DNA from 2 places in the Neobacillus sp. Fa239 genome. Region 1 is predicted to be linked to the other one. Evidence: predicted binding sites of a transcription regulator. Region 1 holds the regulator's gene; the other holds the start of a gene.
What was found. Region 1 encodes LexA, which represses DNA repair genes until DNA is damaged. Its sites were predicted from a motif close to CGAACATATGTTCG; they were not measured.
Positions count from the first base shown of each region.

Region 2: a site for LexA is predicted at 1,108-1,121, ahead of ACZ5XR_RS28735 (YolD-like family protein). Genes of this name have one in related genera too.

Region 1 is NZ_AP041611.1:1,585,602-1,589,027, reverse strand. It holds gene tkt (transketolase) at 1-26, opposite strand, end outside; gene ACZ5XR_RS07570 (DUF896 domain-containing protein) at 206-436, opposite strand; gene ACZ5XR_RS07565 (YneB family resolvase-like protein) at 517-1,164, opposite strand; gene yneA (cell division suppressor protein YneA) at 1,182-1,511, opposite strand; gene lexA (transcriptional repressor LexA) at 1,671-2,294, shown strand; gene ACZ5XR_RS07550 (hypothetical protein) at 3,019-3,426, opposite strand, start outside.
Region 2 is NZ_AP041612.1:81,375-84,800, forward strand. It holds gene ACZ5XR_RS28730 (JAB domain-containing protein) at 1-371, opposite strand, end outside; gene ACZ5XR_RS28735 (YolD-like family protein) at 1,277-1,489, shown strand; gene ACZ5XR_RS28740 (hypothetical protein) at 1,600-1,779, shown strand; gene ACZ5XR_RS28745 (LacI family DNA-binding transcriptional regulator) at 2,503-3,426, opposite strand, start outside.

The sequences.
Region 1 (3,426 bases):
GATAATTGATCAATAGTATCAAACATAAATGACATCCTCTCCTGATTACTAGGATTTAAATACAACAACAATAATATTATAATTATGCAGGGATTTATTCAACAAATAGCCCCTACATAGCGAACAAATCTCATATTGTTTCTTATTTTGACACAGAGTCGGATTGTATATGTAAAAAAGGAATACAAAAATTTGTATTCCTACATTAATGAAGTGTATTTTTTTTCCTTGCTTTAATTTTTTCTGGTGTCACATCATTGCCTTCGGGGTCAATGATTTTTGTATTTGTTAACGTATCTAGCATAGCAGAACGGAATGTTGCCAAATACTCACTTCTTAATTTGGACTGTTCTTTAGCTTCTAGCTCCGTTAATCCAGTAGCTTTTGATTTTCTTGCCAGCTCATTAATTCTAGCCATCTTTTCTTTAGAAAGCATTTAAGAACCTTCCTTTCAAATAAAATCCTTTCAAAGAGTAAATTTTACTAAAAAAAAGAGGTTCTGACAAGGTTAAAGACTTAGTCTTTAATTGACTGTATATACTCCTGGTATCTTCTATGAACAGTGGCTTTGGAGATGTTGTATCCAAAGCCCCTTAAAACAGCCGCAATTTCAGAGAAGGTTAATTTGTTTTTTCTAAGCCGAATAATTTCCTCTATTGGGGCATCGATTTTTTCTCTGCCTGCATGCTCGCCCAGATTCTTGAGGTTTTTCTCCGGTTGATATCCCTGCGCAACGGCTCGTTTCATACCACGCTTAATTTTAATATTATGTAATTTCCTTTGGTATTCTTCGACCATCCCAACAATCTTTAATACCATAGAATCAGACTCGGAAAGCTGCAATTCTCCATTATGAGATATACTAAAAAGCTTTATTCCTTCCTTTAAAATACAATGTAATAAAGCTATTTTTGCGTTTCCTCTTCCAAGTCTGGTTTCATCTTGGATCAACACGGCATGCGCTTGTTTCTCTTTCACCAGATCCAATAATTGAAGGATTCCATCTCTTTCTAGTTCGTATCCACTTGCTTGTTCTTTAATAATGGAAATGACATCAAATTGATGGAGGTTTGCCAATTGAAGCAGCTCTTCTTCTTGACGCATTAATGACGTTTCTTGGGTTTCTTTCGTTGTACTTACCCGGCAATAAATAATGGCTTTCATTATTATTAACTCACTTTCTATTCTGCTGCGGCACTTGCATATTCCATATTAGAATCTGCATTTGCATGTTTACTTACAGGGATTACAATCTCTTCCCCTGGATAAATATTATCATCATCCAGCTGATTGTGCAGCTTAACCCAGCTGACAAACTCCTCATGGGTAAGGGAATGCTGACCAGAAAACTGATCAGAAATTTTCCAAAGTGAATCTCCTGTTGAAACGGTAATCTTTATGTATTTATCATTTGTGTTTGCATTCAAATGGATGGAAAACATGATTGCTAAAGAGCAGCTTAATAGAATAAGAGTGATAGCATAAGAATATTTTTTCCATAACGTTTTCATAACTCGCACCTCTTAATAGAATATATGTTCGTCTTCTTGGTTTTTATTATAAACCGAACATTCGTTTGCTGTCAACAAAATGTTCGAACTTATGTTTGTATAAAATTGGCGAACATGCTATAATTAAGGCAACATTTACTAGGGCGAGGTGTACATACTATGGCAAAAATATCAAAAAGGCAGCAGGATATCCTTGATTTTATCAAAGGCGAGGTTAAGAAAAAGGGATACCCGCCATCCGTTCGAGAAATTGGCGAGGCAGTCGGCTTAGCCTCCAGTTCAACAGTCCATGGTCATTTAGCTAGATTGGAAAGTAAAGGTCTGATTAGACGGGATCCTACTAAACCAAGAGCGATTGAAATATTAGAAATGGATGAAAGTACACATATTCCAAGAAACAATGTTGTTAATGTTCCGGTTGTCGGAAAAGTTACAGCTGGTATTCCGATTACGGCCATTGAAAATGTGGAGGAATATTTCCCTCTTCCTGAAAGACTGGCACCTTCAGATGAGCATGTTTTTATGCTTGAAATTATGGGGGAAAGTATGATAGAAGCCGGCATACTGGATGGGGATTACGTCATTGTCAAGCAGCAAAGTACCGCTAATAATGGTGACATTGTTGTCGCCATGACCGAAGAAGACGAAGCAACCTGTAAGCGATTCTTTAAAGAGAAAGATTACATTCGCCTGCAGCCAGAAAATTCAACAATGGAGCCAATTATTTTACGAAACGTTTCTATTTTAGGGAAAGTAATTGGAGTATACCGTCATATTCATTAGAAAAATGGCTTGGAGTTTTTGCTCCAAGCCATTTTTTTGTTGGACAATTTACTGAATGCTTTTGCGAATATAGGGAATTCCCTAATATTAATTTCCATTTTTTACAAAAATTTGTTTTATTTGACTTAATATGTTGTATTTGTCCACAATAGTCATAGGTGATCCTAATTGATTCTTTTAATTCTATTCCTGTTTTTTTCCTAATTTTCTTTATGCCTAAGAGAATTCCCTTTGTTCATTTTATATCCTATTGGGTTTTTACACTAACAATCGATTATTGTGCTCTTCTTCTGCAGATTCATTTATATTTTTCGAATGATCGTGATAAGTATGAAATATTTGATTTCCTTTTATACTATTTTCTCTATCCATGCTCCATGTATTTATTTATTTTAGGATTGGCAACTTGGCAGTTCCTTAGGAAACATTGGTTTTACTATGTTTGTTGTGCTGCGATAGTCACAACTGTTTTAGAGAAAATAGCACATTTTATGAAAGTAGCTACTTACATTCATTGGTCTATATGGTTATCACTAATTGCTTATATCATTTTATATAGTATGAATGTGGGCATGTACTATTTTGTAGGTAATCACTCTAAGCTTTTCCGAAAACTTAAAAAGACGAATGAGTTTTATAAACCTAACTAAAGGCGACAAAAGTGAGATAGAAAAAACAAAAAGTGTCACCTATAAAAGCTATTGGCGACACCTCTAAAATCATTTCATGACAACTGCTTTACCTCAATCCAACGAATCCACTTAAAATAACCCAATAAAATGAGTAACAGGATTGGATCTAAAATTGCTGAGTAACCTAAATTCCACCAGCCAAAATGAAAGTAACCCCATGGTTCGGGAAGTAAAGCTACTGCCTCATAAATTAATATTCCAATTAAAAAAATGATGAAGAAGGTTACTTGTTTTATTTTAGCTTTTTCAAACGGGAAAAAATTTAAAAATATTATATTAACTGGAGGAACAAGCATAATATTTGTCGGCAATTCTCTCCAGTCTGCTTTTTTTGTAAAATACCAGTAACCATGATGTTCCATATCTACATAAAAATCAAAATTCATTTGAAAGGCTACCGTAAACATCCAAATATGAACAATTTGGTTTAGGGATAGTCT
Region 2 (3,426 bases), on a different replicon from region 1:
ATTCTCCCTGCTTCTGCAAGCCGCTTGGTTATATCGATATCTTCCCGACTTGGTGTGGGGTCTCCGCTAGGGTGCTGATGACTAACAATAATGGATGCCGCATTATTGAGAATCGAGCATTTCATGACCTCTCTAGGATGGACTACGCTCGCATTCAAGCTTCCTACATGAGCTCTATGTAGCCCCACTACCTGATTTTTCGTATTGAGCATCATCACTAAAAGCACTTCCCGGTCGTCATCTGCAATATAAGAGGCCGCTAATTTTTGAGCATCTTCTGGTGAACGAATGACATACTGTACAAACGGTTCAGAGGATTCCTTAATTTCTTGTTTGATTCTAACGACTTCGAAGATTGACATGAATTCCATTTTTCAAAACTCCTTTTCATTTTTTGTTTTTTTTGTTCATTTTTTCTTTTTGGATTCCGAAGCGAATTCGTTCCCCAAAAGGGGGATGATTTTTCCCCTTTTGCAAGTAGAACGAAAAACACGCATAGGCAATGGGTCAAGGCTCACTTCGCACAAAAAGTTTTTTGCTGTTGCGTTAGCGCCTTTAAGCAAAAAAGTTTTTTGCCCCTTGACCGATTGACTAGCTTTCTTGGCTTTTAGCCGGAAAGGTTCGGGTGCCCTACCGGCAGGAAGGTTAGAAAGCTTGCGCTGTTTTACGATTCGGAAGGCAAAAGGGAAAAATCAACAATAAAAGCAGCCGTTTTTTCGGCTGCTCTCCTTTTGTCTGTTATTCTTTTGATCTTTCATTTTTTTCTTTTAATCTTTTGATTTTCCGGTTTTCGGCTCGTTCGGTATGGCGGTGTTAGCCGTAAATGGAACAGGAGCCTACGGAATGTATGCGATAGCCGTACAGACCGTTGTTATCGGTCCATTTAATGCCGAAGCGACACGTACGGAATGACAGAAAGGCGTCTTTTCCTTTCATATCAGTCCGTAGTGCTGGCCGTCCAATGTCTTTCTGTATGCATTTAACCTAGAATTTTAACTTCCTAATTTCTGAAGAAAAATCGCAGCCTTAAGGCTGCATGACTGATAAAAAATCGAAAAGAGGATGTAGACATATATAAAATTTTTAAAACATACCCATTGAATAACAAGAACAAATGTTCCTATAATAAATAAAAAGGGGAATTTTTTAATGAATAAAGATCATAAAGATCGTGGAATAAAAGAAGTGGCATGGTTTTTTCATGCCGGAATCCATAAAATTGTTATAGGATCTTTGGCAGGATGATCAAAAAACGCCTAGACCACTGCTGGATAAAATGAAAATAGAAGAGATGGAACAACTATTATCTAAAAGCATGGAAACCAAATTACTTTTAGAAATTACTACATGGAAAAACGGATTTTTTACTTCCCGTGTTGGATTTGTAACGAAAATCGATCCTTTAAATAAAAAGATTCAACATCAGGATGAATTTGAATCCATACTCAATCTTGATTTCTTTTCCATAACCAATGTAAAGGTCAAATAAATACTTACCTTAAAAAGGTCAAACCTATAATTATTGCACTTCAATAGGAGGATTTTTTTTACATACATAGAAATAATTAGAGACATGTCATTAAATCGAGGGGGATTTGAATGGAGTTTTCAGTTCTCAATACTTGGTTGCAATTTTTCTTGTTGATTATGGGTGGATGTCTAATTTTATTCATCTCAATGTTATTTATTTCCAACCAACACATAAAGAATAGATTAAAGCAAATGGAAGAAATCGATAAAAATGCACTCATGGATACCCTTCGCTATTTACTAGTATAGAAAACGGTTACATTTTTAGATTTATTACCAAAGAGTTCTTGAAAAATCAGGTATTTAGACTTCACTTTATACACAATCAATAACCTTTTGGTGATACACGATTTTCATATCCTTTTCAGTTGCCAAATCACCAAGAAGATGCAGCCCTTTGATTAACACCTTCCACTCATCTTCAGTAAAAGCAGGCTTTTGATCAAACAGTGCTTAGGTTTTTACTCCAGCCTTCTGGGGCTTTTGCATAATCATTCTTCATGTTAGACCATCAATTTCCCCGTTTCCGGATTCCGTTTACTAAATTCTGTGGCATAGCTGCCCATGCTATTTTCCATATGTAAATTGTTAAGACAGCCGAAGCTAGAATTATAGAAAAGGATGGTTTTAATTTTTTTACCTTCTTGGAGACTGGTAAGTTTGCTCGCTTAAAACCGCCTTTTAACTTTTTAAAAGGCGGGATATTTCATTCATTGCTTGCGGCAATATCTGCTTTCCCAGTACCCTTTCGTATTGTATTGCTCCTTTCATACAAGACACGATGGCAAAAGCTAATGATTCAATTTCTTTGGCTCCCCTATTTTCCAGTGTTACCTTAAGAATATTTTTAATAATCGTTATTTCTAACTGACTGATTTCTCGTACTTTTCAGGAAGGGATTCCTTTCCAAAATAAATCGATTTACTAAATCGGTTTATTAAAATCTGTTTTTTGATGGTTTCAGGCACCTGCCTACACCATCCGGCTTGGGAACACAAACTCTTCCGGCTCCCGTTTTACTTTATTGATTTGATCAAACAACAATTCCGCTGCTTTATGTCCCATTTCAGAGGCTGGCTGGACAATAAAAGAAATCGGTGTTTCGACTAAATCGGCAAACGGAATATTATCAAAAACAATTAGTTCAATATCCTTGCCAACTTTGAGTCCTTTTTCTCGTAAAAATTTCACCAAGACAAGAAAAACCCGGTCATTTCCGGCAAATAAGGCTGTCGGCCGTTCCCCCGAAGAAAAGAGTTTCTCTAGTTGGCCCTTCATTTCATCAATATTGGATTCAATAATGAACTCAGGATTCACTTTTAATCTAGCATCGGTCATCGCCTTTTTATAGCCTTCCAATCGATCTCGCCGTGTACTGACGATTAACGGCTGCACGGCAAAGGCAATGTTTCGATGGCCCTTTTCGATGAAAGATTGAATCGCCTTATATGTTGACATGAAATTGTCGGTTAACACCGAAAAGGAATCCAGTTTTTCAACCTTTCGATCGACGAACACAACGGGGTAACCTGCCTTAATCATGCTTTTGTATAAATCCTGATTTTGTCCGGTTGGAAAAATGATCAAGCCATCAACCTGTTTAGCCCGCAGCATTTCAATATATCTCTTTTCCTTTTCCGGGTCATCATCGGCATTGCAAACAATCGCATGCAAATCATGACCTTGGCAAAAGTCTTCAATCGCCCGGCTAATCTCCGTCGATAAATAATGCATAATATTGGCAACGATAATTCCCACCATCGAAGTACGTTTTTGCTTCAAGCTTCTCGCCAGATAATTGGGCTGATAGCCAAGGCGCTCAATCTCTTCTTCAATCTTGAGCCTTGTTTTTTCTCCCATATATTCAAAGCGCTTATTTAAAAATTGTGAAACGGT